2 regions of the Lysinibacillus sp. TE18511 genome follow, and region 2 is predicted to be linked to the other one. Evidence: riboswitches for the same ligand, from Rfam matches in the RefSeq annotation. Region 2 holds a riboswitch; the other holds the start of a gene.

Region 1 (11,010 bases), on a different contig from region 2:
ATTTACAACTCTTCGTACAATTTTTACAAAAACATAACACTGGCTTTATATCTTCATACTATGATTATTGGTAAGAGTTGGAGAAGGAGCCAAGGATAATGCGTTTTTTTCGATACATAATGGTGAAAGACAAGCTACTAGTACTAATGATTGTTTGTGTACTATCGAATGTATTGCTAGGTGTTTTTAGTGTTGATTATTTACGGAAAATGTCATGGCATGCAAGTGAAAGCTATTCAGAGGGGCTTGTACCGATTGGATGGTTAAATGAACTAGAGGAATCACAACGACAATTAGATTATTTAGTAGATTCAGCTGGGACTTATCAAGAAATGACAGCCATTTTTAAAAATGTTGAGCAGCCTTTAGGTTATTTAGAAAATCTAGAAGTTGATAAAAAGATGGATCACCAGGTGAAGAAATACAAGTCCCTACTAGCACAGCAGATAGAACTGGTTGATAGCTATAAACAATTAGATCAAAATGAACAACAACAGTTTTATGTTCAGTCATATTTACCCGTAAGCCAGCAAAGTCATACATTATTAGAAGAAACTCAAAGCTATTTGGTCCAAAGGTCTAAGGAACAGCAACAGGCATATCAGGACGATGTGCAATTCGGTTATTGGCTATTGGGTGGAGTGTGTTTATTTGTTGTTCTGTTAGTGATTTTTATAGGGTTAATAGCAACGAAAGCTGTAAATATACCAACACGTCAATTGAAGTCACTATTAAAGCGTGCAGAGCAGGGGGATTTCACAGCGAATGCCAGCTATGTGGCACAGGATGAGCTCGGCGAGGTAATATTGTCATACAATCAAATGGCAACAGAGGTGAAAAGACTACTTCATACAGTAACAAATAGTGCATATGAGGTAGAAGAAATGTCTGGAAAGCTGCAGGAATCCTCAGAGCAGTCGTCTAATACGACAGTCAAAATTGCAAAGGATGTGCAGTCCATTTCAGATTCAACAGCTGCTTCTACAACAAAATTAGCTTCCAATACAGCTTCTCTAGAGGAGGTGCTGAATGGTGTCCAAGTAATTTTAGAAAAAGTACAGGTTGTTGAAAATTTTGCTCATAAAACTGCACGTGATGCAGAAAGTGGTACGGAAATTGTCCAAGCAAATTTAACACAAATACAGGCGATTAAGCGTGCAGTTGAAAAATCGAATACAGCCATTTTTAATCTTGTAGAAAGGGCCTCTACGATCGATCAAATGGTCGAGGTAATTGAAAAAATTACTGCACAAACAAACCTCCTAGCCTTAAATGCATCCATTGAGGCTGCTAGAGCAGGGGAGCATGGTAAGGGATTTGCGGTTGTGGCCGATGAAGTACGTAAGCTTGCGGAGCAGACAGTTCAGTCAACACAAACGATTACGTCCATAGTACAAAACATTCATTTAGATTCAAACTATGCTGTGCAAATGATGGAGGGTGTGTTAGCCGCAACTGAAAAGGGTGTACATGTAACCGGGGATACGGCAACAAGCTTTGATCAAATTTTAGAAAAAGTACATACAATTAAGCCGTATATAATGGAAGTATCTGCAACCGTGCAAGAGATTGCCAATCATACGAAAAAGGTTAATGAGGATGCGGTCATGTTAACGTCATTTTCAGATACAAATGCATCATCAACTAAACATGTAGCTACTTTAACAGCTGCTCAATTAACCGCACAACAGCAATTCCATGATTATATACAAGAGTTACGTAAGGTATCAAAAGTTTTACAAATAGCGGTAAAGCGTTTCTCAATTTAATAAGAATAATTGGACCTTTCTTTGTAAATGTATACAATAAAGGTTCTTTTTTTGGCTCCTCACCATAACGTATGGTTGATTTCCGTTCCGGTCATCAAGAAATTAATATTGTTGCTATGCGGAAAAATGGACAAATGTACATTCGGGGTGTACATATGTATTTTATTTGTTTTATCAGCACAATATTATATAGGGCTCATATACTGGTAGTAAAGGATTGTGCGTTAGGATTGTCGAAATGAAAAAGATAATGGTTGTATTTTTAATGTGAACACTTTATAATAAAAATCATCGAAAATGTTATTAAATCAATGTTTGTTTATATATTATTGTACTTTCCGAAAGTACAATTGTTCACAGGTGGAGGTTTGGAGAAATGGAAAAGATAATGGTTACAGGAGCACTTGGTCAAATAGGTTCTGAGCTTGTAGAAAAGCTTCGAGGTATTTATGGAGAGGACAATGTGTTAGCGACAGATGTTCGAAAGCTTGAAAATATTAAGGGTCCATTTGAATTATTGGACGTGACGGATGGACAAAGAATGCATGAGTTAGCGAAGGATTTTGGTGCTGATACAATGATGCATTTAGCGGCGTTACTATCAGCAACAGCAGAAAGAAATCCATTGCTAGCATGGAATTTAAATATGGGCGGTTTAATGAATGCGCTAGAGGTTTCGCGTGAGTTAAACTTGCAATTTTTTACACCGAGCTCAATAGGCGCGTTCGGTCCTTCGACACCGAAGGATAATACGCCTCAGGATACATTACAACGCCCAACAACAATGTATGGGGTAAATAAAGTAGCTGGCGAGCTATTATGTGATTATTATTTCAATCGTTTTGGTGTAGATACTCGTGGTGTACGTTTCCCAGGGTTAATATCATATGTAACGCCTCCTGGAGGTGGTACGACTGACTATGCAGTTGAGATTTTCTATGAGGCGATTGAGCAAGGTAAGTATACATCTTATATTCAAGAAGGCACGTACATGGACATGATGTACATGCCAGATGCATTGCAGGCTATTGTAGATTTAATGGAAGCGGATAGTAGCAAACTAATACATCGCAATGCCTTTAATATAACTGCAATGAGCTTTGAGCCATCTGAAATTGCGGCGGAGATTAAAAAGCATTTACCACATTTCCGTATGGATTATAATGTAGATCCAGTACGTCAGTCGATAGCAGATAGTTGGCCAAATTCTATAAATATAGAAGCGGCACAGAAAGAATGGGGCTTTAAAGCTCAGTATGATTTAGCAAAAATGACAGTTGATATGCTAGAAAAATTAAAAATCAAACTACACAAAAAGGCCATTTCATAAATATTCCTGATAAAAGGACGAAGAAAACAATTCAGTTTTCTTCGTCTTTTTTATTTTTACGGGCAATCACTAAAAATTGGGATGACATTTTTAAATGTATACCGTGTATATAAATTGATTGGAGTGGAGACTCGCTCCCCAGGAAAGTGCCCAGTCGGAACGGAAATCAATCACACGCATGCTAATAAGTTATTTTTAGAAAAAGTTAACAATAAAAAGAAAATTATTGGAATATATAGCGTAATTTATAATTTTCAAATATAATCATATTCAGAATATTAATAGTATTCAATTATATTTTTATTAGTATTTCACAAAGGTAATGGAGAGGCAGTTCACAAGACGAAGGGATGGATGGTTTTTATGATGCAGACGCCGTTAGTATTAACAAGCTTTTTTAACCGAGCAGAAAGTTATTTTGCTAGAAAGACTATTGTTTCACGAACGAGCCCACAGAAGATTCACCGTTTAACATATGGAGAGTGGGCGAAAAGGACACGTCGTTTAGCAGATGCGCTAACAAAGCTGGGGATGAAAAGGGGAACAAAGATTGGCTCCTTTGCCTGGAATCAGCATCGCCACTTAGAGGCCTATTTTGCGGTACCGTGTTCTGGTGCTATTTTGCATATGGTGAATATTCGTTTATCAGAAGAGCATTTAACTTATATTATTAATCATGCAGAAGATGAGATTTTAATAATTGATGTTGATTTGTTACCAATCATAGAAAACATTGCGCCTGAGCTTAAGACAGTGAAACATTTTATTATTATGACGGATGAGGATACTGTACCAGAAACGACATTACCGAATGCGTTATCATATGAGGATTTATTGGCAGCAGCAGATGAAAACTATCAATTCCCAGAGGATTTAGGGGAAGAGGAGCCCGCTGGAATGTGCTATACAAGTGCTACAACAGGAAATCCAAAGGGTGTTGTTTATTCACATCGAGGCTTAGTGTTACATAGTATGATGCTGAGTATGTCTGATTCAATGGGCATTTCCGAGCGTGATGTTGTGATGCCAATTGTACCGATGTTTCATGCAAATGCATGGGGTCTACCGTTTGCAAGTGTCAATGTAGGTGCGACACAGGTGCTTCCGGGTCCACAATTTACATCGGCAATAATTTTGGATTTAGTGGAGCAGGAGAAGATTACATTAACAGCTGGAGTGCCGACAATTTGGATTGGGGCGTTGCAGGAACAAGAGAAGCGTGAACGAGATATAAGTTCGCTACGTGCCATTTGTTGTGGTGGTTCTGCTTCACCAACCCGTCTTATTCGTACATTTGAAGAGCAATATGGCATTCCGTATATTGTTGTATATGGGATGACGGAAACAACGCCGATTGTAGCATTATCAAATTATATGTCTTGGATGGAAGACTGGCCAATTGAAAAGAAAATTGAATCGCGAGCTATGCAAGGAATGACGATGGCCGGTATTGAATCGAGTATTATTAATGACAATGGAGAAGTACCGTGGGATGGAGAGACGATGGGTGAATTACGTTTACGAGGTCCATGGATTTCACACGAGTACTATCGTGATGAACGAACGGCTGATGCCTATCGAGATGGCTGGTTATATACAGGGGACATTGCGGTGCGATCAGAGGATGGCTTTATTAAAATATCAGATCGTACAAAGGATTTAATTAAATCAGGAGGAGAGTGGATATCCTCAGTTGATTTAGAAAATGCGTTAATGACCCATGATGCTGTTTTGGAAGCAGCGGTTATTGCAATTCCGCATGTTAAATGGCAAGAACGTCCGCTAGCTTGCGTTGTATTGAAGGAAGGAAAGTCAGCAACCGACGAGGAGCTTCTTGCATTTTTAGAAAGTCAATTTGCAAAATGGTGGGTGCCGGATGATGTTGTATTTTTAGAGGAAATTCCAAAAACATCAGTTGGGAAATTCCTAAAAGCTAAGCTTCGAGATAATGTGGCAGAAATTTATCCGAAATTAAGTTCATTGGTATAGTCAAAAGAGCGATTTCCACAAAGGGAAGTCGCTCTTTCGTTTCATTACATTTCATTATCTGTTTAACATTTGGAATACTTGTTCTACGTCCTTGTCTCCGCGGCCAGAGATATTGATAATAATACTCTCATCAGGGGATAATGATGGAGCAAGCTTTAGTGCATGTGCAACTGCGTGAGAGCTTTCAAGTGCAGGGATAATTCCCTCGACTTTTGACAGCACTTGGAATGCTTCAAGCACTTCTTCATTTGTCACCGTTACATATTCTCCACGACCAATTGTTTTTAAATAGCTATGTTCCGGACCAGCTCCTGGATAATCTAGTCCAGCGGCAATCGAATAAGTTGGTAGGGGATTGCCTTCAGCATCTTGCAGTACTAAACATTTGAAACCATGTAATTCACCTGGTGTTCCTTCATTTAATGTTGCAGCCTTATCTGGTTCAATACCGATGAGGCGAACATTCTCATCTGCAATATATTCTGCAAACGCACCGATCGCATTACTACCGCCACCGACACAAGCAAGTACTGCTGTGGGTAGCTTTCCTTCTTTTTCTAAAATTTGTTCGCGACTTTCACGGCTAATGACTGATTGGAAATGTTTCACCATTGAAGGGAATGGGTGAGGTCCAACAGCAGAACCTAGTAAATAGAAAGTCGTTTTATAGTTTTCTACTAAATCAGCAAATGCTTCATCTACAGCATCCTTTAGTCGGCCTTGCCCTTTATCAACAGCTACTACCTTTGCGCCAAGAAGCTCCATACGGAACACATTCAATGCTTGACGCTTTGTATCTTCTAAGCCCATATAAATTGTGCAATCCATCCCGAACATTGCACAAGCAGTTGCAGTTGCTACACCATGCTGACCTGCACCTGTTTCGGCAATAACACGATTAGCACCCATGCGCTTTGCCAATAAAATCTGTCCAAGGACGTTATTAATTTTATGTGAACCTGTGTGGTTGAGATCTTCGCGTTTTAAATAAATTTTCGCGCCACCTAATTGTTTTGTTAAATTTTCAGCAAAATAAAGTGGGGATTTTCGCCCAACATATTCATGGAAATAATAATCTAGCTCTTTATTAAAATCTTCTTCATCTTTGAATTTTTGGAAGTGCTCATCTAGAATATTTAAAACATTTTGAAGCTCCTCGGGAACAAAGCTACCGCCAAATTCACCGAAATATCCTTTTTTCTCTACTACTGTACTCATCTGCTCTCGACTCCTCTAATCTGATTTTTTCCATAAAAAAAGTCACTCCAATCCTTCTATAAAAAGGACGAGTAACCGTGGTGCCACCTTCATTCGCAAAAATTGCGCGCTTTCGTACTCCGGTAACGGGGAGTAAATTCGACCTCACATTTAATGAGGCTGCTCCAAAGTCCATTCACAAGTATGTACTACTGATTTACACCAACCATCAGCTCTCTACAAGTACTACTACTTGCTACTAATCTTCTTCTAAGCATTATATTGAAAAGAATTGTAAAATATTTTCAGAATATTGTCAAGATATTAAAAAAGACGAATCTAAAAAAGATCCGTCTTTTAAATCAAATTTTTGAAGTTTAAGCGTTTATTCAATAGATACATAATAGGTGCACCGACCGCTAAGACAACAAATTCACCTGCAGCAACAGTTAACCATGTCCAGAAGAATGGTAGCTCTAAAGCTAAGTTCAATTCAAAGGCAATGATGAACATTGTGCATGTAAATAACAATGTATTAATGATTAAACGTGCCCAAATATTTTTGACAAATTTACAAATAAGAATGAACAGTCCAAGTGTAATCATCGAATGCCCTACACCGAAAACTAAATCGTAGACGCCCAGTGGTGAAAATATATTAGAGATAAATACACCAATAATAATCCCGACGGCAAAGCGTGGATTAAAGGCAACTAGATGATTGAACATTTCAGATACGCGGAACTGCACCTCTGTAAAGCCAAATGGCGTGACTAGCAATGTAACAGCAATGTAGAGCGCTGCAATAATGCCACTCGTTGCTAAAAATTTTATTTTCATCTATTTATTTCTCCTTAGTTTTTTTGCGTGGGATGGTTACGAACCACGTAAAGCAAAGGCAATCATATCAATGTTTATGCTAGTTTGTAAAGGGTCATGTGTAAAACTAAAATGCTTATTGTTGTGCTAACATCTGCATAACTGAGATTTCTGAAATATATTATATTGAAATACTTAATCCTGTAGCAGTTGTGTTAATAAAAAATCTAGGACCCACGTAAGAAAAGAAAGAGGCTAATCCCATAAATCATTTTTCAATGACGTTTAGGATTAGCCCGAAAACCTTTACTTATTTATGCTGTGTAAGGTAAACTTTGCCGTTTATTGTTACTTTAGAAGCTGAGATTAGAATTTCTTTATTTGCTTCATAATATGGATTTAAAATGTTGTCGATAGCAACCCATTTTTCACTAGATTTTTCATAGTCACCTTTTTTATCAAGAGCTGTTGCTTCTTCATAAAGCTTTTTTAATTGCGCTTTATCTTTTGCTTTGATTTCAAAATCAAAGTTAGACATGTAATCTTCAAAGCTAAGTGGCTTCATGTAAGGATTAATCATTTCATTGAATTCATTCCATAGCTTTTCAGATAATTGATCATTTTTATCAGCATCTGCTTTTTGAGCATCTTTATAAACCGCTTTTAGTTTCGGTAAAGCTTCAGTCGGAATATCTACTTCCATATCTGAAATGTATTCTTCAAATGGTACTGGTGGATATAATGCATCTAGGTAAGGTTGAAGAACCTTCTGAAATTCATCAAATTTTGTTTGTGCTGCTTCTTCTTTACCAGATTTCTCTAGTTTTATCCACTGTTGATAAATATCTTTCAGCTGCTTTTTATCTTTTTCTTTAATAACTATATTTTTTTCACCAAATCCATACTCTTCCATGAACTCTTCGAAGGATACAGGTACCCAGCTAGCTAAAATATACGGCTTTGTGATTTGATCCATTTCAAGATTAATTTTATCTACTTCTTCATATTTCTCTTCTTTTTCTAACTTCTTCATTTGATTAAACAATTTTTCTAATTTAGCCAAATCAACTTTTGTTATTTCTTTAGGTAAGTCTTTTTTATAGACGTTAAACGTGTAGAAATCTGAATAATCTTGTACTAAGCTACCTTCTACAGAGATTTCTTGACCTTCTACTAACTTCATTTTTTCTAATTGCTCATCTGAAAAATTCTGAATTCCGATATAATAATTTTTACCGTCTTTTCCTTTGATTGTGATGCTATCTCCGTAAACACTTTTAATCGTTCCTTTAATTTGTTGCTCAGCTTGAACAGTTATTTGGTTTGTTGTTTTTGCTGTTGTTGCCTCAGCTTGATGTGGCGTGAAGACAGCCATCCCTATTGTTAGTGCTGATACAATCATCCAAGATTTTTTTATTGTTTTTTTCATATTAATTTCTCCTTTAATTTTAATGATTTAATTTTCTAATGATTAGACGTCTTTCGAATTATAAAAAGTTAGCTAAAATTAGAAAAAATTTTTAACTGCTTTCAGTAAATTTTTTAGTAACGTAAGTGCAACGGCAGTTACAAAAGGTTTTTTGTACCGAAAGCATAGCGGTAGGTACAGAAGTTTCCCACCTCTTGGAGTATTTTTACCTTCACTCCCTAATACTTCGCGAAATTGTCAAAAAATTTTTTGTTATGTTAGGAAAAGCAATCAATTTGTAAAAACAGCGTAGTTTAGCGGTTTAAAGCGACAAATTGAATAAAAAACTGAAATATTATGTCAATTATAAAAGTCAGAACATTCATAATGTTGTTGACGAACCTCGATAATAACGATAATATAGCGATACGTTCACACTTTGTTTGGATGAAGTGTGATAAATATCAGAGATAATAATCGGGGGGATTATTTGTGAAATGCAATTTAAAAAAGCTTTCGTTCCTGTTATTTGGGTTAGTCTTAATGCTTGCTGCTTGTGGTAGTGGTGGCTCTAGTTCATCTGATTCAAAAGGAAAAGAAACGAATAATGCAAGTGAGAGCGGCAATGCAGATGACAAAACATATAAAATCGGGATCACTCAAATTGTTGAGCACCCATCTTTAAATGCTGCCACTGAAGGGTTCAAAAAAGCAATTGAAGACTCAGGCTTAAAAGTTGAGTACGATTCGCAAATAGCGCAAGGGGATAACAGTCTTAATACAACGATTGCAAACAATCTAGTAAGTGCAAACGTAGATTTAATATTTGCTAACTCTACGCCGTCTGCACAAGCGGCAGCGACAGCAACTAGCGATATTCCAATTATCTTTACTTCTGTAACAGATGCTGTTGGCGCACAGCTCATTGATTCTATGGAGAAGCCAGGAAAAAATGTAACAGGTACGATCGATTTACATCCTGATACTATTTCAAAGACAGTGGCTTTCTTAAAGGAACTTGGTGCCAAAAACGTTGGTATGGTCTACAACGCTGGTGAGCAAAACTCAGTAGCACAAGTAAAAGAAGTGAAAAAAGTTATGGGCGAGCAAGGCCTAACAATTGTTGAGGCATCTGCGGCAACTTCTGCGGAAGTAAAACAGGCAACTGAATCATTAATCGGTAAAGTAGATGCATTCTATATTATTACTGATAATACAGTAGTTTCTGCTTTAGAATCTGTTATTGATGTAGCGAATGCTAATAAATTGCCACTTATTGTAGGGGAGCTTGACTCTGTTGAACGTGGTGGCTTAGCTGCATATGGTTTTGAATATTTCGACATCGGTTACGAGGCAGGTCAAATGGCTGTGAAGATTCTAAAAGGAGAAGCAACACCTGCTGATATGCCAGCACAATACCCACAAAACTTAAAACTAGTAATCAATAAAAAAGTAGCGGATGATTTAGAAATCGAAATTAAAGATTCTTGGGGTGCAGAGCTTTTAGAAAAGTAATGGACTGATATGGTCATCTGATCAAGCAAAGCGGGGGAGAACTAAACTGCCCCCGCTTTATCTTCTTTTAGAGTGAAAAGTTTAAAGAGTTTTTATGATTCATAGAAATACCTAAGGGTTTAGCACGACGTCATGTGATAACCCTTTGACCTATATCCATGAGCTCATCATCGAAAGTTGGGATGATATTTATTAAAACGTATTCCATGTATATTAGTTGATTGGAGTGGAGACTGGGCGACTCCTTGGGGATTAGCGTCACAGATGAGACCCTGGAGCGAGCAACGCGAGTGAAGCGGCTCATCGGACGCCCCCAGGAAAGCGCCCAGTCGGAACGGAAATCAACCTTACTTTATGATGATGAGCCAATTTAACATGTTGAGCTCCATTATTTTGGGAATGGGGCACAAGTAAGAATTTTTAATAAAAATTAGTTTAAGAAATGATTAGGAGATGATTCAACTATGTTTTTAGCAATGTTTGGCGCAGTGGAGCAAGGAATCATCTATGCAATTATGGCACTTGGTGTGTATTTAACATTCCGCGTGTTAGATTTTCCGGATTTAACGGTTGATGGAAGCTTTGTAACAGGGGCGGCTACAGCGGCGACGATGGTTCTGCTTGGCTACCACCCGATGTTAGCGACTTTAGTGGCAATTGTTGCTGGATTTATTGCTGGATGTATGACAGGGATTCTTCACACAAAAGGGAAAATTAACCCACTATTATCGGGGATTTTAATGATGATTGCTTTGTATTCTATTAACCTACGAATCATGGGGTTAACTGCAGAAAATACGATAGGTCGTCCGAATATTCCACTATTGAACTCAGAGACTATATTTTCAAAGTTTCAAGCATTTTGGAGTAATTTAGGTATCGATGCTGCGATCAATAACCTATTAACAAGCATCGGCATTCAGCAAGTTCCGTCTACATGGAGTACGTTGATTGTAGTATTAATCATCACGATTTTAATTAAG
Region 2 (11,010 bases):
ACAATTTGTTCTGGTGTCATTTGAACCCTCCGCTATAATTTACTATATATTCTGACGAGAATCACTTCATCTCCCCATGCTTAATAATAATTCGAGAGACAAGAAATTGAAACAATATTCTACAAATTCCACTCTCCACTTCAAATAAGTAATCCATGCATTTACCATATTTATTCTGTGGTTACTTCGTGGAACTTATAATGACCTTGACCAGCTTCCACACAACACCCTCTGCAGTTGTACTGATTGATAACTTTCTTGAAATTTTGCTATAGGTTCCATTTTTATATGTTTTATCAGGTATGTTGATTAAACATTTTTATCCATTCAAATATATTCGAGAACACTAATTTCACTGCGCGCTACAATCAGTTAAAAATTGTCATACATTAGTAAAATATCAACAATAAATAACCTTTCATCGATCAATATATATTTTCCTAATCAACACACCTGATGTTTTATCATAGATGCTACGTTCATATAAATAGTTAGGATGCATCTTGCTTAGCGCTGATGCCTTCAAATTTGCATATAGTGGGTGATCGAAATGGTGTATGAGTGGAATGTTTTAAGGGCAATTGCCTGCTTATCTATTGTATTATTACATGCTACAACTAATACAGAAATTATTAACGGATACATCGAAAATCCGTACTATCAATTTTTCAGATTATTATTATGTTTCGCGACGCCAACATTTATTCTATTATCTATTATTATTTTAGCAAAGCGCTATCCAGTCGAACTACCTCCTAACTTTTTATGGCGACGTTTTCAATTTGTTTATATTCCATTTGTTGCAGCTAGTATTTTGTATGCAGTATATGCAACGCTTCATTATGATGAAAGCTTTTGGAATGCACTGTATCGCCATATTGTCTTAGGAAATTTCTCGGGTTGGTTTGTCATGACAATCTTTCAATTATACATTCTGTTCTTTATCATAAAAAAATATCAGCTATCAAGCATATGGCTAACACCAATTATGTTGGCACTTGGTATTTTATATATGACGCTCGCAAAGCTGAATGGTGAATTCTTTATAGTAAACGACAATCTTGTTCGTTTACTATTTATTGGTTGGCTTCCTTATTTCGCAATTGCTTATTTAATTGGTACGCATTATCGATGGGTTGCTTCAAATATTAGTAAGTACAAATTTCATACGCTAGTTTTCGTTGTTCTTTCAGCATCTATACTGGCGATCAACTATTATTTGGGAGCCACTGAAATCACATCTAGACGATTAGATATGATGTTGCTTATTATTTCAATAACTTTATGCATTTTAGCATTTGGTCAAATTGCGCCGAAGCTAAAAATCATTAATTTAGTAAGTCAATATTCATTTGGTATATTTTTGATTCATTGGCTTGTTCAAGAATTTTTAGTCCCGTATACAGCACAAATACCTACTACCTCTCTTCAAGTCATCTCGCTATTTCTATCGAGCGTAATTGTCTGTATGTTGATTATCAAAATCATTTCATTTTTACCTTATAGTGCTTATCTAATTGGCAAGGCACACATTAAAAAGCCATCTCAGTAATGAGATGGCTCTATGCTTTTACGCTTGTCAAATTTCCGTGCAACATAAACTAGCCCGTAAACAAGTGGCGTTGCTACAATCGACGCTAAAAATTTAAAAAGATACTGTGTTATAAACAATGTCAATAATACTTTAAATGGCATTACACCATAAAAGGCTATCGTAATAAATAGTGCCGTATCGATGAGCTGACTTACCATCGTAGACGCATTGTTTCGAAGCCAAAGCTTACCGTTGCCATGCTTTTCCTTAAATTTACTAAATATCATGACATCCAAATTTACACTAACCGTATACGCGACAAGGCTTGCAATAATGACACGCATACTACCACCAAGAATTATCTCAAATTCCTTTTGATGAGCAAAGGCTTGTGCCGGTGGTAGCTCAATGGCAATAGCAATAAAGCATGCCGCAAACACTTGTGCCATAAGCCCCGTTCTTACCGTGCGACTGCCCGCTTCCCTACCGTACACCTCGCAAATTACATCTATAAAAGGATACGTGAAAATAATAAGTATTGCTGCCGCCGGAAGTATCATCCATTCGCCTATACTAAACACTTTAACAGCTAAAACATTTGCCAAAATTAAAAAGCCAACAAACAACCCATTTAAATAATACAGCATTAACGATTATCCACCTTTTCAGGATACAAATCGTGGTTCATCAAACGATGTTCCGCCATTTTTTCATATTTTGTACCTGGGCGACCATAGTTGCACCAAGGATCAATAGACAAGCCACCGCGCGGTGTAAACTTGCCCCATACCTCAATATAACGTGGCTCGATCAGCTTAACTAGATCATTCATGATGATATTGACACAGTCCTCATGAAAGTCTCCGTGATTACGGAAGCTAAATAAATAAAGCTTTAGTGACTTACTCTCTACTAGCTTTTTATCTGGAATAAAAGAAATATACATTGTTGCAAAGTCAGGCTGCCCTGTCATTGGACAAAGACTTGTAAATTCTGGACAATTAAATTTTACAAAAAAATCGTTTTCCGTATGCAAATTATCGACTGCCTCAAGTACTTCCGGTGAGTACTCAAATAAATACTTTGTGTTTTGGTTACCAAGTAGTGTTAAATCCTGTAATCCTTGTTCATCTGTTCTTCCTGCCATAAAAATGCCTCCTCAAGTTGTGAGAAGTCCATTATGCGTGAAACCTAATAAAAAAAAATCGCCATATCCGCATTTTTGGGACATGGCGTAAATGACGTCATCCATAGTTTTTTATAGAGGGTATGCGCTATGAACCTCTTTTATATTCGCTAGTTATCTTAACTTAATGAATGCAATCCGTCAACTAATTTTTTTCATATCTTGTGCATTGACAAAAATACCCTGACGTTATATGGTTAGTTACATAAGTAATTAACCAATCAAGGGGGTGGATTGTGATTCATTCTTTAAACAACGAAAAGCCCATTTTCCACCAAATACGCGAACGAATAGAGGATGGAATTTTAGATGGCCACCTACAACCCGAAGATCGAATTCCATCCACAAACGAATTTGCAAAGGAATATCAAATTAATCCTGCAACTGCTGGAAAGGGCGTGAACGAATTAGTGGATAAAGGCGTAATTTATAAAAAACGCGGTGTTGGCATGTTTGTTAGTTCTGATGCTCGCGAGATATTAATTACAGAGCGTAAGGAAAATTTCTTTAAGCAACATATAAAGCCATTAAAGAAAGAAGCAATTAGATTAGGTATTTCAGTTGAAGAATTACAAAATATGTTACAAGGGAGTTAACGTATGAAAATTGAAGCGAAAAATGTTAGTAAGTCATATAGACATAGAGAAGCTTTGAGAAATGTCACTTTTACAATTGAAGGACCTAAAATCATTGGATTTTTAGGTCATAATGGCGCTGGCAAAACAACATTCTTAAATTTATTATCAGGACTTATTGCGTCAACTAACGGTAATATCTCTGTCAATGGAGAAAATGTTTTCAATGCACCTGCAACTTTATGTGACATTTGTTTTGTTGCAGAGAGTGGAAACTTTCAAGAAGAAATGACAATTGCACAAACGTTAAAGGCTAATAGCTTTTTTTATCCGAAATGGGATGAGGATCTAGCAATGGAGCTTTTAGAAGTTTTTGCCCTAAATCCAAAAGATAAAGTTCGTAGTTTATCAAAAGGGATGGTATCTGCGTTAGGCATTATCACAGGCTTTGCGAGTAATGCAGCGATTACGATTTTTGATGAGCCTTACATCGGACTTGATGTTGCTGCTCGAAATACATTTTATGATTTATTGATTGAACAACAAACAGACAATCCAAGACTTTTTATTTTGTCTACACATTTAATTGATGAGGCAAGTGAGCTTTTTGAGGAAATACTTATTTTACACGAAGGACAATTACTACTTCAGAAAACAGCAGAGGAATGGCACGAGCATATTGTTGCAGTAAAAGGGAGTGCTTCTGATGTTGAGCAGGCAATAAACGGGTTAGAGAGTATATACAAGCATATGTTTATGCAGGAATTAACTGCAATTGTCTACGCTAATGGGCAATCCATCGAAGGACAGAACATTATCCTTGAGCGTGTTTCATTACAGGATATGTTGGTGTATTTAAGTAAACAGCAGAAAGCGAGGACAATTAAATGAATACAGTAAAGGGTAGCTTTTACGTATTATTTCAAAGCTATAAAAAACAGATTATGACTTTTTGGTGCATTTTATTTTCAATCGTTCTATTTTCGCTATTCTTAGATAATTTCTTTGGGGAAAAAACTTTCATTGCCATCTCTGTTTCTATACCTGTTTATATCTTTTACGGTATAATGGCGGCAAAGCTACTAAATAAAACTTTGCCCTATTTTTTAAAACTTGGTTTAAGTCGCTTACAATATATGTTCAATGTAGGACTCTTTTTCATCTCGTGGAGCTTAATAGGTGCCTTCATTATTGCTTGTACACAAAAAATAATTCCTTACGGTTCTAACCTTTTCATTATCCACCCTATTTTACTAATTGATAATTCCCCATCATTTTTACAAACGATGGCATTGGATACTGTTTTACTGCTCTTCTTCCTTACATCTGGTCTTTTATTGAATGTTGTCTTTTATCGCTTAGGAATTCTTGGCGGTTACAGTTTTATAGGGTTACTCTGCTTAATTCCAATTCTTACAATCATTTTCAAGTGGTATTCTTCTTTGTTTGACCTACTATCAAATTTATCTACCTTTACTCTATTAAGTAGTTTATTAATTTTTAGTGCATTCCTCTACTCTATCATAACAATGGCGATCCGAAATGTTTCTGTCAATCCAGCATAATTCTAGTGGCTATTCCAAAAAAATGATGCCAAGCCCCATTTAAAGGTCTTGGCATTTTCAGCCGAATTAACCACGTTTATCATCTTAATTTGTATAGTCAATGGAATTGGCGATATCGACTAACACTTCAGGTGTCACCTTTTCTGAAACCCTTTTATCAATCCACAGCATATATTGCCAATCTTCTCTTTCAAAAGCGAGTACATTGAAACCTGATATTTCCATATAAATTGAAGTCGTTCCGTTTTTCAATTCGAATGTCTTTACTATATATTCCTTTTTAGACGGTAACTTAAAATGATTAGGTCGAACAGTTATTTTATAATGATGCTCTGGAAGTCGATTATTAATAAATGTAACTTCAAAAAAATCATTCCTCTCACCATCAAGATTACTAAATCGACCAAAATGATGTGTAAAACTAATAGGAGGTATTCGAAGTGGTAGCTTTAGTTCTTGATGAAAGTGCCGCTCAAAATCGGAGGCAGCTGCTTCAACCGTTTTATAGCCTATTTCAGGATAAATTTCTTCATAAGGACTGAACGAATCATTTAGATAGGCATTATTTGGTTGAGAAAATAACAAATAAAAGGAACTTAAGCAGAGAGAAAAAATTCTGTCCATTTTATCACCTCAGTATCACTTTAGGTGTAGTTTTTCCCAACTCAATGAATTTATGCGGCAAGTTGTATTATGTTCACAGTTATTTATTCTTTTTTATCATGACTAGATCCAACTTGTTTTAAAGCGTGGTAAAATAGATATTTTTTCACACCGGAAGTCTATATGCAAAGAATTACCTCTAGTACGCGGATATTCTCCTCTGACGCGAAGTATTCTCTCTGTCACGCGGATTTAAATAAAGAAAAAGCAATTATTCGCACTCATTAAATGCGAACAATTGCTTTTTAGATTAGAAAAGTAAATGTGCAACTAATGCTGCGATTGGTAGTGAAATAATCGTACGTAATAAGAAAATAACAACTAAATCAAAAAACTTCAGCGGGATTTTCGTACCTAAAATTAGTCCACCGACTTCTGACATATAGATAAGCTGTGTAACAGAAACGACAGCAATGACAAATCGTGTAGTTTCAGCTTCGATGCCTTCTCCTAAAATCGAAGGTAAGAACATATCAGCAAAGCCGACAACCATTGTTTGTGCCGCCTCAGCTGCTTCAGGTAAACCAAGCACTGTTAAAATCGGTTCAAACGGCTTCCCTAAAACGGTAAAAATACTAGTGAATTCAGCAAGCATTAAAGCAATGGTACCAAATGCCATAACAACGGGCGCTACACCAATCCATAAATCCAAAACATTTCTAGACCCATCTTTAATAAATTGAAGAGGATCACGATTTGCATGTGCGACTGCTAAAGCATTTTCTAATCCATGTGACATCGAATTATAACCTTTCGGTAATTCCTCACGTGATAAATCTACTGGAGTACCATCAATATAAGTATCTTCCTTGTTAGCAAGTGGATAAATTCGCGGCATAATGATCGCTAACACAAGACCGCAAAGTACAACAGTTATATAATATGGAATAAAATAGCGTGACAAGTGCACTGTATCCAATACGACGATACAGAACGTGATGGATACTACAGAGAAGCTTGTTGCAATAATGGCAGCCTCTTTTTTCGTGTAGTTCCCCATTTCATATTGCTTACTCGTCATCAGAACACCAATTGTTCCATCACCAACCCACGATGTAAGTGCGTCAACTGATGAACGACCAGGACTTTTAAAGAGAGGACGCATAATTTTTACCATCATTGTTCCGAAAAATTCAAGTAAGCCGAAGTTTGTTAAAAATGGTAATAGTAGACCCGCAAATAAGAAAATCGTAAATAAAAACGTTACCAAACCACCATCAGGGTTCATTAATAACCCACCAGTATTTTCATTATTAATCGCTGATGGTCCAAAATCAAACACAACCATTGAAGCAAATATTAAACCGATCATTCGTATTATTGTCCAAAACCAATTGACATAAAATAATGTATCTAAAATACTAGGCTTCTTTGTATTGTCGCGAGGAATGAATTTGGCAATAAGTGAACCAATTGCCGAAATCGCAAACAGAATGATAGTAAAATAACTAATAACAGGCGCAACAACACCCGCTAATATATTTGCTAAAATAGCAATCGGAACTTTCCATCCCTCATCTGTTAAGACTGGTGTCATGAATAATAGGACACCAATAAGAGAGGGGATTATGAAGTAAAAGTAGGAAGAAGTAGGATATTTTTTCATAATTAAAAGCCTCATTTCTCTAGTTTTATCAAAGTTGTATACATCAGGCTTGTTAGTTATATACTGTTCAACCGCCAAGAAGTATATCTGTATAAAGCGAAACTTTAAACAGTGGAAATTTCTTTATCCTCGCTGATTATTATTCGCCAATTGGGCATTTACGAGCGGTTAATGAGGGATAAAATAAAAAAAGCATTCCTCTAAAAAGTAATAAAGGAACGCCTAAACACTACTTTTTTATAATTAACATCTGCAATGCAAAATTTTAACAATCCCAACATTATCCATAATTTACATTTATGAGCTACAAAAATATCGTAAACCCAACAACACATCCGGTTAATTCTACAACAAAATGAATTTTTATTCAATGTAAAATATTAGTTATTGTTATAATTCTCATCTGATATCATCCAGCACTTCTTCTTAGTTTCATTACCTTTCAACAAAGCTCAATTTTACAATAGCTAAAATGTTGCCTAAATTATATGTGTAACATTTAATGTATCCAACCTTGTTCAAAGTACGGATCTGCCTTACATACTGGCACTTTCAAACTATAATAAAGCACAGCTATCATAAAAAAATTCTTGAAATGGTCATAAATACTTTAAATTTCCACATGCATTTCATCACTTCGGTCTTCGATGGTAGTTTACATTATTAACATTTGATGAAATTTTTCAATAATCATACCTATTTTGATTGCCTAAGAGATTTAACCAGCTCTTAATAGGCATACAAATAGACCACATTGTCTTTCATCTCATATCTTAAGTATGAACCACAACTTATCAAAACAGGAGGTTATAACATGTTTAAACGTATGCATCACCATGCAAAAGGTCCACATTGTTGTCCACCACAAGCATGCCCAACTCAATTTGATCCACCACATTTTTTACCGCCAGAAGAATACGTTCGCACCAATTACATCCATACGGTCGTGCCACATGTACAACCAGCACATATTACAACAGTAAACAAACATATGATTGATCATCAATATTACTTCCCTTTCACAGAATGTGTAGTGAATGAATGTTGCGAAAATCATACACTTTGCGATATGCGACCTGATCCTTGCCATATGCACCATCATCATCGCATGCCACACCACCATCATCATCACCATCAAAAATATATGGGCTATTAATGGAATATGCGATGAGGTTATAATATGCCTCATCGCTTCTTTATTTTGATTGAAAATGTCTAGCACCTATCAGTTCTTGTTATAGTATTTACTATCAAATTATTAATTCCAAAAGAAAAACCGAGTACCTTGACTAGGTACTCGGCTAATATATTAGTACATTTTTAAATATTGGTCGCGTTCCCATTGATGTACTGTTGTACGGTACATATCGAACTCGATTTCTTTTGCTTCTTTAAAGTTTGCATAAATATGCTCCCCTAATGCTTCTTGCGCTACTTTGTCTTTAGCCAGTAATGCTAAAGCGTCGTCAAGTGCTGGTGGTAAGTTTTCAATACCGTTCGCTTTACGCTCTTCTTCAGTCATTACATAGATGTTACGATTAATCGCAGCTGGTGGTGTTAATTGTTGACGAATACCTTCAAGACCAGCTTCTAAAATAACAGCCATTGCTAAATATGGATTTGCAGATGGATCCACAGAACGTACTTCTACACGAGTTGAAAGACCACGTGCTGATGGAATACGGATAAGTGGTGAACGGTTTTGAGCTGACCATGCTACATAACATGGTGCTTCGTAACCAGGTACAAGACGTTTATAAGAGTTAACTGTTGGGTTTGTTACAGCTGTGAAACCTTGAACGTGAGCAAGGACACCCGCCATGAATTGCATTGCTGTTTCAGAAAGACCTAGTTCAGTCGATTCATCGTAGAATGAATTCTCTTTACCTTTAAATAATGAAACATTGAAGTGCATACCAGAGCCAGCTTCACCGAATAATGGTTTCGGCATGAATGTAGCATGTAAGCCATGTTTACGTGCAATTGTTTTTACAACTAATTTGAACGTTTGGATGTTATCACAAGCTGTGATTGCATCTGCATATTTAAAGTCGATTTCATGTTGTCCAGGAGCTACCTCATGGTGTGATGCTTCGATTTCAAAGCCCATTTCTTCTAGCTCTAATACGATATCACGACGGCAGTTTTCGCCAAGATCTGTAGGTGCTAAGTCGAAGTAACCACCATGGTCGTTTACTTCTAATGTTGGTTCACCTTTTGCATCTAATTTGAATAAGAAGAATTCTGGCTCAGGCCCTAAATTGAAGCTTGAGAAGCCCAACTCTTCCATTTTTTTAAGGATACGTTTTAAGTTGTTACGTGGGTCACCAGCAAACGGCTCGCCTTTAGCAGTGTATACATCACAGATGAAACGTGCTACTTTCCCTTTTTCAGAAGTCCAAGGGAACACTACGAAAGAATCTAAATCAGGATGTAAATACATGTCCGATTCTTCGATACGAACGAAGCCTTCAATGGATGAGCCATCAAACATCATTTTATTTTCTAGCGCTTTGTCTAATTGGCTTACAGGAATCTCAACGTTTTTAATTGTGCCAAGAATATCCGTAAATTGTAATCGAATAAAGTTTACGTTTTTTTCCTCGATAAGGCGTTTAATGTCCTCTTTTGTGTATTTACCCACAGTTTTCCACACTCCTATAAATTGTCTAACTTTTATTATTACCCTACCCTATTAAAACAATCTAAACTGTTCACCAGAAGCGTACGTTTACTTTAATTAATAGAATCGAGATAAATCCCCTTGTCTGATGGAAGATTTTTGCATACGCTGTGCTTGACGCATTTCTTCACGCATAATGCGACGTAATTCTGAATCACTTAAATTTGGTTCTTCTGTTGCAACAGCGTCATTCTTTTTAGCGAATAGTTTTTTAATCTTCGCCATATTCATACCCTGTTCTAAGTAATCTTTAATTTCAAGCAATATGTCGACGTCATTTAATGAAAACATTCGACGGTTGCCTTCTGTTCGGTGCGGCTCAATTAAATGGTGTTCTTCATAATAACGAATTTGACGTGCCGAAAGCTCAGTCAATTGCATCACAATATTCATGGATAATAACGGCATAGTTCGTCTAATTTCACGACTCATTTAAGTCCCTCCAATACCCGCTAATCATATAACGAAAATTTTACACTGTCAACTAGTCATGTAAGGTTTCCTGACATGGATTAAAATATTTTTTTCGAATTGATGAAAAATTGTAAAAAACTATTCAAAACGAAAGTATTGAATAGTTTTTCCATCTCCTATTTTTGGATTTTTTGTACTGCACTACAAATAGCAAATTTCACATGCTCGTACGTTAAACCACCTTGAATAAATGCTGTAAATGGCGGGCGAATAGGACCGTCTGCTGTAAGCTCAATACTGGAACCTTGAATAAATGTTCCTGCTGCCATTATGACATCATCCTCATAGCCAGGCATATAGGCTGGCTCTGGTGCATAATGCGCATTAATCGGTGAATTCGCTTGAATTTCACGACAAAACGCAATCATTTGCTCCGCTGTTTGGAATGAAACAGATTGAATCAAATCCGTACGATCAGCAGCATAGCTTGGCGATGTATCCATGCCGATTTCTTCCAGCATCGCAGCTGTGAAAATCGCACCTTTTAATGCTTGCGAAACAACATGTGGTGCTAAGAAAAAGCCTTGATAGAAATCACCAAGTGTATTTAATGTTGCACCAGCTTCAGCTCCAATACCTGGTGATGTCATACGATAAGCACATTTTTCTACTAAATCTGCACGACCAGCAATATAGCCTCCTATTTTCGCCAGGCCTCCACCAGGATTTTTAATCAACGAGCCTGCCATTAAATCAGCCCCAACCTCCGTTGGTTCCTGTGCCT

Evidence for each region. Region 2 has a riboswitch for preQ1 ahead of queF (preQ(1) synthase). Riboswitches for the same ligand answer to the same signal wherever they lie in the genome.
Region 1: linked by a shared signal. The riboswitch ahead of ACVWXS_RS07610 (QueT transporter family protein) and the one ahead of queF (preQ(1) synthase) in region 2 are both predicted to bind preQ1.

Annotation. Positions count from the first base shown of each region.
Region 1 is NZ_JBSSFD010000007.1:75,468-86,477, reverse strand. It holds gene ACVWXS_RS07630 (methyl-accepting chemotaxis protein) at 99-1,769, shown strand; gene ACVWXS_RS07625 (L-threonine 3-dehydrogenase) at 2,146-3,099, shown strand; gene ACVWXS_RS07620 (long-chain fatty acid--CoA ligase) at 3,463-5,088, shown strand; gene trpB (tryptophan synthase subunit beta) at 5,143-6,306, opposite strand; T-box leader at 6,367-6,567, opposite strand; gene ACVWXS_RS07610 (QueT transporter family protein) at 6,643-7,125, opposite strand; PreQ1 riboswitch class I at 7,134-7,178, opposite strand; gene ACVWXS_RS07605 (hypothetical protein) at 7,415-8,533, opposite strand; gene ACVWXS_RS07600 (ABC transporter substrate-binding protein) at 9,005-10,027, shown strand; gene ACVWXS_RS07595 (hypothetical protein) at 10,249-10,401, shown strand; gene ACVWXS_RS07590 (ABC transporter permease) at 10,492-11,010, shown strand, end outside.
Region 2 is NZ_JBSSFD010000001.1:221,700-232,709, reverse strand. It holds gene ACVWXS_RS01135 (ester cyclase) at 1-20, opposite strand, end outside; gene ACVWXS_RS01130 (acyltransferase family protein) at 551-1,552, shown strand; gene ACVWXS_RS01125 (queuosine precursor transporter) at 1,546-2,181, opposite strand; gene queF (preQ(1) synthase) at 2,181-2,681, opposite strand; PreQ1 riboswitch class I at 2,779-2,825, opposite strand; gene ACVWXS_RS01115 (GntR family transcriptional regulator) at 2,957-3,316, shown strand; gene ACVWXS_RS01110 (ABC transporter ATP-binding protein) at 3,320-4,186, shown strand; gene ACVWXS_RS01105 (hypothetical protein) at 4,183-4,860, shown strand; gene ACVWXS_RS01100 (hypothetical protein) at 4,945-5,484, opposite strand; gene ACVWXS_RS01095 (YjiH family protein) at 5,774-7,129, opposite strand; gene ACVWXS_RS01090 (CotD family spore coat protein) at 7,944-8,285, shown strand; gene glnA (type I glutamate--ammonia ligase) at 8,439-9,773, opposite strand; gene ACVWXS_RS01080 (MerR family transcriptional regulator) at 9,870-10,244, opposite strand; gene ACVWXS_RS01075 (methionine gamma-lyase family protein) at 10,403-11,010, opposite strand, start outside.